Phragmitibacter flavus: one gene and its partner. The main gene of each other region encodes a partner of the protein of the gene in region 2 in a complex. Links are inferred from orthologs where the notes say so. Each region holds a gene or a part of one and is shown on either strand. Other genes may lie near its edges.

Region 1 (4,354 bases), on a different replicon or contig from region 2:
CATGGCGGCGATGTCACCGGAGTAACAGCAATCGATGTCGGTGTGCTGGTTGGCTTGAATCTGAATCAATCGGCCAACGCGCTCGGATTTGCGGGTGCGTGGATTGTAAACCACGTCGCCTTTTTTGACGCAACCGGAGTAAACGCGGAAGAACACCAACTTACCAACGAACTTATCACTCCAAAGTTTGAACGCGAGGCTCACGAACTTACCATTGTCATCAGGACGAGCTTCGATTTTGATGCTGTCATCAAGAGCGCTCTGACCTTGGGCAGCAGGAATGTCGAGAGGACCAGGAAGATAATCAACCACGGCGTCAACGAGATACTGGACACCTTTGTTCTTGAAGGCGGAACCGCCTGCCATCGGGACGATTTTCAAACCAATAACCGCGCGGCGCAGGGCGGCCTTGACGTCCTGGATGCTGATTGGCATTTCCTCGAGGAACATCATGCCGATTTCTTCGTCCACGTTGCAAAGCTCTTCGACGAGACCGTCATAAGCTTCTTTGGCGGTGGTGATTTCGTCACCTTCAAGGTCACGAGTGGAGTAGGTGGAACCAAGCTTGTCGTTATCGTGATAGATAACCGCTTTTTGGTTCACGACGTCGATTTGACCTTTGAGGTTATCTTCAGCGCCGATCGGGATCAAGATAGGCCAGGCATTGGCGCCAAGCTTCTTGCGGACATCGTCAACGACGCGAGCAAAGTCGGCACCGGTGCGGTCCATCTTATTAACGAAAGCGATACGAGGCACACCATACTTCTCAGCTTGGCGGTAAACGGTCTCGGACTGGGGCTGCACACCGGCAACGCCGCAAAGCACGAAGATGGCGCCGTCAAGAACACGAAGGGAACGTTCAACTTCAGCGGTGAAGTCCACGTGACCAGGGGTGTCAATGATGTTGACGCGAATGTCCTGACCTTCGAAACCTTTGTAGATGTCCTTCTCAGGGATCTGCTTCCACTTGGTGGTCACCGCAGCGGAGGTGATGGTGATCCCGCGCTCTTTTTCCTGCTCCATCCAGTCGGTGGTGGCGGCGCCATCATGCACTTCACCAATGCGGTGAATCATCCCGGTATAAAACAGGATACGCTCTGTGAGCGTAGTCTTGCCCGCATCGATGTGCGCGCAAATCCCAATATTGCGCGTGCGCTCAAGAGGATATTCACGATTGGCAGAGTTCAAATTGGCGGACATGGAAAAAAGCGGAGTGAGGAAAGCGAAGTCGGAAAGGAGAAAAGGGAAACCAACGCGAGTTGATTAGAAGCGGAAGTGAGCAAATGCACGGTTGGCCTGAGCCATCTTGTGAACGTCATCACGCTTGCGGATGGCGTTGCCCTGGTTGCCAGCGGCGTCACGAAGTTCGTTGGCAAGAGCGCGATGCATCGGGGTGCCTTTGCGTTTGCGGGCAAAACCCACCAACCAGCGCATGGCAAGCGACTCGGAACGGGCAGGAGCCACTTCAAGAGGAACCTGATAGGTGGCACCACCAACACGGCGGGATTTCACTTCAACGCGAGGTTTGGCGTTTTCGATGGCGCGGTTAAGCAACTCAAGAGGATCAACAGCGTCGCTCTTTTCATTCAAGGAGTCGATGGCAGCATACACGATGCGTTCAGCCAAGGACTTCTTGCCACCGAGCATGATGCGGTTGATCAAATGACCAACGATCTCGCTGTCATAACGCGAATCCTTGACCGTTGGCTTTTCGAAAACTCTTTTTCTGCGGGACATAACCTAGTGAATTGAAAGTTGAAGTAGGGTGCGAAGAGTGGACTTACTTATTTCTTCTTCTTGCCGGTATCAGCGACCTGACCTGGCTTTGGACGTTTGGCACCGTATTTGGAGCGTCCACGACGACGTTTATCAACGCCAAGGCAGTCAAGGGTGCCGCGCACAATGTGGTAGCGAACACCTGGCAAATCTTTCACCCTGCCGCCGCGAACGAGGACGATGGAGTGCTCCTGGAGGTTGTGACCTTCACCGCCGATATAAGCGATGACTTCATGCCCGTTGGTCAATCTGACCTTGGCCACTTTACGCAACGCTGAGTTGGGTTTCTTCGGCGTGCGGGTCATCACTTGCAGACAAACGCCACGACGTTGTGGACAGTTGGCAAGCGCTGGTGACTTTGATTTAACCGCTTTGTCTTTGCGGCCAAAACGCACGAGTTGGTTGATGGTGGGCATGAGTGGGATGTCAAAGATTCACGTTTCGCATCGGTTCGCGAGACGGAGAGACACGCCACCCTTGGGTGAACGCGCATTTATCCGGTGCCGCTGCCGATAGAAAGCCCGTTTTAGCGGGCTGAGAACCACGTTTCAATCTGCAAGCAGGGTGAATCGTGGGGCGTGGAGATTACCTTTTCTGTCGAGATGCGCAACTTGTTTTTTAACTTTTTCACATCCAAGATCAGCATTTAAGAAGGGTTTAGTATTTTGTCCGACTGACTTTTAAAAAGTCGATGCGCCTTCGCCAGCGATAGCGGGCGCCCTGGATTCCCACTCTCCCTAGGCACTCCCAGCATGTGCCTGACATTCCTCGAGGGCCAATGACCTTTGTTGAGAGATCCTGCCAACCTCCGCGTTTCTCGATCGGTCCTTATGAATTGTTTCATTCTCGCCTTCTTTGCCCTCTGCTTTTTCGCTCTTTGGACACAGCCAATGGCCGCGGCTGAAACCACGAAGTTGAAGCCCAATGTCCTTTTTGTCGCAGTGGACGACCTCAAGCCACTGCTCGGATGTTACGGGGATGCCTTGGCGAAGACTCCTCATATCGACCGCCTCGCCGCGCGAGGCACCGTTTTCACCCGCGCTTACTGCATGCAGGCGGTTTGTTCCCCGTCCCGCAACTCCGTGATGACCGGTCTGCGCCCGGAAGTGCTGCAAATCTACGACCTCCCCACGCACTTCCGCCTGCGCACTCCCGACGTCGTCACGCTCCCACAACATTTCAAGAACAACGGATGGAAGTCCCACGGACTGGGCAAAATCTATCACGTCGGACACGGCAATATCGACGATGCCCAAACTTGGAGTGTTCCCCACTTTCAACCCCGAGGCGGTGCTTACGTGCTTCCTGAAAATACAGTCAAAAAAAAGCCCCAGCCCCCTAAACCAAAATCCCAAATGGGTCGCGGCCCCAAAGATGGACCCGCCTTTGAAGCCGCTGACGTTCCCGACAACGCTTATGCCGATGGCAAAATCGCCGCCAAAGCCATTGATCGACTTCGTTCCTTCAAGTCGTCCAACGAGCCATTCTTTCTGGCCGTCGGATTCCTCAAACCCCACCTCCCCTTCAATGCCCCGCAGATATACTGGGACATGCACGATCCATCAAAACTCCCTCTGGCGGATCGAGATTCACCGCCCGATGGTGCCCCGCCTTTTGCGCCCCAGTCAGGTGGGGAACTGCGCAACTATGTCGGCATTCCGAAGTCCGGCCCCCTTCCCGCCGACCTTCAGCGCAAACTCATTCACGGTTATTATGCTGCCACCAGCTACATGGACGCGCAGGTCGGCCGTATTTTGGATGAACTCGATGCTCTCGGATTGAGCGAAAATACCATCATCGTCCTCTGGGGCGACCACGGCTGGCATCTCGGGGATCACGGCATCTGGTGCAAACATACCAATTATGAACAAGCGACCCGTTCACCCCTGATCATGGCCGCCCCCGGCAAATCAGGCGGACAAAAATCCGCTGCGCTCACCGAATTCGTCGACATCTATCCCACTCTTTGCGATCTCGCCAACCTACCGAAACCCACTCATCTCCGCGGCGACAGTTTCGTCACCGTGCTCGACAAGCCCGACACCTCCATCAAAGACGCCGCCTTCCAGGTTTACCCCAGGCACACCAAAGACACCGGACCTCTGCTTGGTCATGCCGTCCGCACCGAAAGCTGGCGTTATGTCGAATGGCGACGCACGAAAGATCAATCCGTGGTTGCCACCGAACTCTACGACATGCAAAACGATCCTGGCGAAACCCGCAATCTCGCCAATGAGCCCGCCCAAGCCAAAACCATCGCCAACCACCGCTCCCTGCTCGAAAAACGCCTTGCCATCCCAGCTCCCTCCGATCTCAAGCTGCTTCCTTTAAAATAGAAGAGCAACGTAGAAGGTCCGTCCCGGGCCTTTCAATATCATGCAAGGCTCGGGACGAGCCTTCTACTTTCTCAACCGACCGGCACCGAAACCGGCTCGGGTTTCAACTCCGATTTCTCCCTGGCTGCTCCAGCAGACCTGGCCACCTCCGGCTCGCGGCCCCAACTCTTCCAACCCTCCTTCAGTTCCAGCACCGCCCACTGCCTCAGCAATCCCAGAATCTGCCACATGTCGCTGCGCGC
Region 2 (6,189 bases):
GTGCGCACGTCCTGTTCGCGCATAACGTATAACGCTTCGAGACGCAGACCTTCGCGAATGTAAGGTTTGGGGGGAAGCTGATCGCTGGTGCCGTAGTCGTCCGCGAGTTTCATGTAGCGAAAAGATTGGGGGTAGTCGCCAACGCGATCATGAACCGCCGTTTGCAGCCAATAAACAAACTCCAATGCGCGTTGTTTTGCATCGGCGAAGACGATCCGGCGTTGGGCGGGCGTCATGTCGACAATGTTCTTCTCCGAAGCACCGGTTTCGTTTTGTTCCAACGCATCCACCACCTGTTTTGGAAGCGTGCTGAGCGGATAATCATGGGCTGGCCAGTTGAGGATGACGGCTTCGGTGCCAGGTGCGAGCTCGTGATGATAACGATCGACCATGCGACGATGCGTGTAGATGCACCAACCACTGGAGTTATAAATCCCGCCGCTGCCGTCCCAATCCACCCATGGCGGTGCTTTTTTCCAATCGGCGAAAGATCGTTCATCATAACGCAGCGGTTTTGGAATGGTGCTGTCCTTGCCTGCCTCACGCAGCAGCGGACACCAGGAAATGGGATTCATTTCCTGATGACCACCGGGTTCAAGGACATCGGGAGCGCTGGGCTCGTTGAAGCGCGATTTGAGGTCGGGTCCCGCCATGTAACCCGCTCCGCTGAGTCGGATGACATCGCCCCAGTCGCTGGAATCCACGGTAAGTTTCGCGGTAATGGTGAGACTGTCATCAGAGCCTCCATCCACCCGGCGAAAATTTACACCCTGCACTGTTCCGTTCTCCACACGAACCTTCACAGGCTCCCAGCCTTTGATCACCCGGATTTGCGATGCATAAGGAGCCAACCAGTCTTCAAAAATCTGCGCGGCGGCCCGGGGTTCGATGGTGTTGCTGCCGCACCAACTGTTGCCGGGTCGGGCAAGTCCATAGGTCTTGCGGTTGTGCGCGTGGATGCGTTCGAGGATTTCGAGGAATGGTCCACTGGCCGGAAATTCGGTGCGTTTGCCTTCGACCATGGTCCATTCGTCGATCGGTCCGATGCCCTGCGTGCAGAACTGTCCGCCGAGCCAGTCGATGTCATTGACGACCACGATGTTCTTCACCCCAAGACGGGCCGCCTGCACGGCTGCAGCACATCCCGATTCATCACCTCCAACGATCAACAGGTCGGCTTCGATCATTTCTGCTGAAGCCAGGAACGGAATAAGCAGGAAAGAGAAAATCGTTGTCCTCATCGGAACATAAAGCGTGCATTCAAGGCAATCTATCGCGAAACATGTTCTCGAAGAATTCGAACGACCACTCCATGAGCAACTCCGGAAAGAACTCCAAAGTAAAGGTCATCAGCCCCATGCTGGCGGTGGCGGACATGGATGAAACGCTGGACTTTTACGCCTCGGTATTGGGCTTCACGGTTTGCATGCGATCCGCCCAATATTCCATCATCGAAAAAGATGGCGCCACCGTTCACTTCATGAAGGCGGATGACGAATCCGTGATGAAAGCCGTGCGTGGCCACACGGAGATCTACATCGAAGTCGACGACATCGGGCCTCTCTGGCAGCACGTTCAAGCTTACCGGGGCCAGTATAAGATCACCGAACTGTCAGAGCGCGACTATGGCATGACCGAGTTCCACATCAACGATCCAAATGACTGCCTGATTTTTGTCGGACAGGAGACCCGCAAGCCGCCCGGGATGGAATGACCCGATGACCTTCTTCTTTTGAACTCCGTCTGTTTTGTGGCATGATCAGCGCCATGTCGCCGCTGTTTTGTCTTGTTCGTCCTTTGCTGATGAGTTCACTCATCCTGATGCTGCTCTCAAGTTGCGCGGACACCAAACATCGGCTGGTGGTCAGCGTGGCGGAACAACGCATGGCCCTGCTTGAAGAAGGCCGGCCGATTGCCACGTTTCCGATAAGCACTTCCAAATTTGGTCTCGGAGACTATCCCGGCAGCAATTACACCCCGCTGGGACGCATGAAGATTGCCAAGAAAGTGGGCGACGGACTTCCGCTGGGCATGCGCTTGAAAGATCGCAAACCGACGGGCGAAATTGTTCCGGTCAATGCCCCCGGGCGTGATCCGATTGTCACGCGTATTCTCTGGCTGAAAGGGTTGGAGCCACAGAATGCCCGGGCCTACGACCGCTACATTTACATCCATGGAACGGCCGAAGAATCCCGGCTTGGCTCGGCAGCGAGTTATGGCTGCGTGCGCATGGGGTCACGGCAGATCGCCTGGTTGTATGATCAGGTCGGCACTGGCGCGCGGGTGGACATCCTTCCTGGTCCGCTGCCTCCGCCGCACCTGTTGCCACCTTGAATCAAAGCGAGTGAAAATGGCGACATCCTAATTTTAGGATCGGCACGTTTTAATGAGAGATGGACGGTGCATTGAAGCGCCTTCCAAATTCTTTTCTCTGCCATGAAACCCGCCACCCGTGATCTTCTCCGCCAAGGTGCCAAATTCGCTTTGAGCGCTGGTGCTTTTACTCTCCTCACCCGGCTTTCCACCCGCATCCCCGGACCGCTTGGCAAGCTCGCGCGGGGCGCTATCACCGTCGGCACGCTGGTGGTTCCGATGCTGCGCAAGCGCACGCATTGATCCTTCGCGACCGAACCCGAATTCTGAGTCCGGGGTTGGTGTCTCAGACGGCATTTGCAGTAAGAAAAGTCGGAGACGCCACGAATGGGTTTTCAACCTGATTGGTGAAAACGGTTGTCGATGTCTTGCAGGATGCCCCAGCGCGACAAAAAATGGCGGCCAGTCTAGTGGCCGCCATTTTCATTCAATTAATTTCTATCGCCTGGCGATTCACGCCTGGTGATTAATGCTTGTGCCCGCAGTCTTCTTTTTCCGGTTCAACTTCTTCGATGGCGGCTTGCTCTTTCAAGAATTGGATCGAGTTCTGGATCAACAAATCCGCACGAAGGCGTTCGATAAGCCCATTTTTGCGGGCGTCGTTGAGAAGCTTTTTCGGAGCAATGCGTTCCTGCATGGCGATCTGGGCCAATGCGCGGCGGAGTTGCTCTTCGGTGACCGAGATGTTTTCGCGTTTGGCGATCTCGCTAAGGATGAAGTCCACCTTGACGTTTTGGCGAGCCTGCTGGGTCGCTGCGCTGACGATCTGCTCCTGGGCTTCCATGATCGCCTGCTGGTCCATGCCCTGACGAAGCGCGTTGCTGGCGATTTCGTTGGTGCGGCGTTGGGCCTCGCGGTTCACGGCTTCCTGAGGAAGTTCAAACTCAAGACGTTCGGTCAAAAACTCCAAGACCTGATTGGTTTTGGCTTCTTCGCGGGAGCGCTCACGCCGTTGCGTCACGGCGGCTTTTACTTCGGTGCGCAGCCGCTCAAGGTCCCACTCCGGGTTCACCTTCTTGGCAAAATCTTCGTCCAAGGGAGGCAGTTCCTTCTCCTTCACGCCGCTGCATTTGACATTGAAAACCAGGCTCTTGCCACGGGCGGCTTCGAACGGGAAATCTTCAGGCACCTCGATGGTCACGCTGCGCTCCTCGTCCTTGCTGATGCCGACCAACGCGGCGAAAAAGCCAGGGAGGAAGCTCTCCTCTTCGGTGAGTTCCAGCCAGTTGCCGTCCATCTTCTTGAGGAATGCTGGTGCCTCAGGGAACGCGTCGGCAACCAGTTGTCCGTCGACGGTGCCTTCGGCGGTGACCACCGCGAAGTCACCGATGGCGGCTGGGCGCTCGACATCTTTAAAAGTCTGGTAACGCTCGCGAAGGTGAAGCAATTCGTGCTCCACATCGTCATCGCCGACTTCCACGCGAGGAAGTTTCACCGCGATGCCTTTGTATTCCGGCAGTTCGAATTTTGGAACCGTGCTGACTTCAAGGGAGAAGGTGAACGACTCATCCTGATGCAGCGACTGGTCTTTGACGTTCAACACGTTCAAGATATCCACATCATTGCGCTTGGCCGCTTCCTGATAGCCGAGACGGACAAGAGCCTGCTCCAACTCTTCGCGGATCTGTGGCTGATATTTCTTCGCGACCACGGCTTTCGGAGCCTTGCCTGGGCGGAAGCCTGGCAGCTTGGCGTAGCGCACGTAGTTGGTGGTGACGGAATCGCGTTCGCGTTGCACATCGCTGGAGGGAATCTCAACGTGGATGACGGCGCGGCAATTGGGCTGGGTTTCGAGCGTGATGTTCATAGAAACGGTCGGAATGGAGAAAAAACAGAATGCGAATGACAGGGGAACGGAACGGGAATCCGCCGCGCTTTCAGGCAAGGCAATAGGCGCAGGGGGTAAATACGTTAAACAGAATGCTGCCGATGGCAAATTAAGAATGTGGACCCGTGTTTCAGAATGGTTCGCATGCACGTTGTTCGAAATTACACTGTCGCTCGAATTGAGCGGTGCTCATCCAGACAGACTCGAGTCCATGCGCGGATGTCCTCCGGGCCACTTTCACCGTCACGGCAGTGAACTTCCCAACATCCACCGTCGGACTTGTTACTTTGTAAATTTCTGTTTGAATAACCATGGCCCAACCCTCGTCCTACTCTTCGCCTACCATCATGTCATCTTCTGCAAGCAGCCCACCCGATGTTGAGCTGTCGGATGCTGACCTGGTCCGGCAGGCCCAGCAGGGCAATGCGAAAGCGTTTGATCTGCTGGTCACCCGCTATCGCGGAAAGGTTTACGGTATGTGCTACCATCTCGTCCACAACGAACAAGACGCCTGGGATCTCGCCCAGAACGCCTTCATCAAGGCGTGGCGGGCGCTTGGCTCCTTCAAGGGCGACTCGGCCTTTTACACCTGGATTTACCGCATCACGCACAACGTCGCCTACGACTGGATGCGCAAACGCAAAATCCAGGGCGATGGCGAGTTCAATGACGAAATCAACGCGGCCATCGCGGTGGGGGCCGAGGCGGTGCCAAAGTCTGATCCGGCACCTGATGAAGCCATGAAAAATCAGGAGATTGGCAAACGTATCCACCAAGCCATCGCCCAACTTTCTCCCGACCACCGCACCGCCATCCTCCTCCGCGAGGTGGAAGGCAACAGCTACGAAGAAATCGCCGAAATCATGCAATCCACCGTGGGCACGGTGATGAGCCGCCTCTTTTACGCCCGAAAAAAACTCCAAGAACTGTTAAAGGACACCTATGAAAACGCCTGATGATCAATTGCTAGCCCGCTGGCTCGACGGTGAGCTCAGTGAGCAGGAAACCACCCGCTTTGAGGCCATGATGGCTGCCGACCCCGCCCTGCGCGAGGAGGCTGACACCATGCGCAAGATCAGCGCCGCCCTGCGAGATCACGTCAGCATGGAACGCGAAGTTCCGCACGCCGACTTCTTCAATACGCAAATCCAGGAACGCATCGCCGACTTGCAGCGTGCTGAAGAACGCGCTCACGTTCCGGCCGCGACCAGTGTCACTGCCGCCGGTTGGTTCAGCTGGTTGCGCTCGCCCTGGGCGCTTGCCGGACTGGCTTCCGCCATCACCATCGCCTTGTTTGTTGCGCGTCAGGACCGCCCGACCACGCAGATCCTTAGCTTCTACGCCCCCAACCCGAGCATCCAGGCCAGCGCCTATCGCAGCGATGCCGCCGATGCCACCGTGTTGATGCTGGAAGGTTTGGAAAGCATCCCTGCGGACTACGACATCGCCGGAATCAACGTCCATCACAGTGAGATGGGCGTTGACCGCACGGCCACGACGTTGTTCGACGAAAAAGGTTCGGTGCTGCTGGTCATGTCCAAAAACGGACGCGATCAACCCATCTTCGCCAGCCGTTGATGCGTGACCTGTTTGCCGATTGATCCTCCACTTCATGTTCATGCCACATCCCCAGTTATTTTTTGCGTCATTAACGATCAGTGTCCTCGTTGCTGGCGCGACCATGAGCGTCGATGTGCGCGTGAACGCACAGACGGTAGATCCACCTGCTTCCTCAGCCTCAGCCTCCACCCCCGCCCCGGCATCCAACCCGTCACCCAGTCCTGCGCCCACCCCTGGTGTGGAAGCGGCTAAAGACGGAAGCGTCTGGGGCGCATTGGTCTACGCCAGTGCCGCCAACCCGGACAAACCGGCACCAGTCGATCCCCCGGAATTTCCGGGTTTGAGCAAACGGCTGGCCAAGGCGTTTCCTTTTGAAAGGTTCGAAGTGATTGGTCAGCATACCCAGGTAGTGTTCCGCGAATACGAGT

The links. The genes of interacting proteins can lie anywhere in the genome.
Region 1: the proteins of tig (region 2) and rpsG are in contact, whole or in part, in a crystal structure (PDB 3GTY), measured with the Thermotoga maritima proteins. The link is inferred for Phragmitibacter flavus from one-to-one orthologs. Residues at the interface, in WP_004081061.1 of Thermotoga maritima: Glu122, Val124, Val129, Leu130, Tyr133, Glu188, Gly259, Ile262, Tyr263, Glu266, Ser270, Glu273, Gln274, Glu277, Arg308, Gln311, Ile312, Ser315, Tyr316, Glu325, Arg329, Arg336, Leu363, Phe366, Trp367, Arg373, Leu377, Arg381, Leu384, Glu387; in WP_004081843.1 of Thermotoga maritima: Lys34, Lys52, Lys55, Glu59, Arg62, Gln63, Glu66, Asn67, Lys69, Val71, Arg95, Ala109, Lys110, Lys111, Gly112, Arg113, Pro114, Glu117, Glu121, Ile124, Ala125, Tyr127, Asn128, Asn129, Thr130, Gly131, Lys135, Asp139, Arg142, Met143.

Annotation. Positions count from the first base shown.
Region 1 is NZ_VAUV01000015.1:8,127-12,480, reverse strand. What follows is about bases 1-2,741. They hold rpsG (30S ribosomal protein S7), read right to left. Parts: upstream 1,738-2,741; coding sequence 1,264-1,737; downstream 1-1,263. Other genes in these bases: FEM03_RS18610 (sulfatase), read left to right, coding at 2,667-2,741; rpsL (30S ribosomal protein S12), read right to left, coding at 1,785-2,192; fusA (elongation factor G), read right to left, coding at 1-1,200. Outside these bases: more of FEM03_RS18610, read left to right, coding at 2,742-4,112; FEM03_RS18605 (NAD(P)/FAD-dependent oxidoreductase), read right to left, coding at 4,184-4,354.
Region 2 is NZ_VAUV01000001.1:298,324-304,512, reverse strand. The notes cover bases 2,011-4,972. They hold tig (trigger factor), read right to left. Parts: upstream 4,181-4,972; coding sequence 2,840-4,180; downstream 2,011-2,839. Other genes in these bases: FEM03_RS01300 (sigma-70 family RNA polymerase sigma factor), read left to right, coding at 4,549-4,972; FEM03_RS01310 (hypothetical protein), read left to right, coding at 2,437-2,616; FEM03_RS01315 (L,D-transpeptidase), read left to right, coding at 2,011-2,334. Also shown: FEM03_RS01325 (FAD-dependent oxidoreductase), read right to left, coding at 1-1,187; FEM03_RS01320 (VOC family protein), read left to right, coding at 1,313-1,714; more of FEM03_RS01315, read left to right, coding at 1,804-2,010; more of FEM03_RS01300, read left to right, coding at 4,973-5,157; FEM03_RS01295 (anti-sigma factor family protein), read left to right, coding at 5,144-5,779; FEM03_RS01290 (hypothetical protein), read left to right, coding at 5,820-6,189. UniProt on the Bacillus subtilis protein: Involved in protein export. Acts as a chaperone by maintaining the newly synthesized protein in an open conformation. Functions as a peptidyl-prolyl cis-trans isomerase.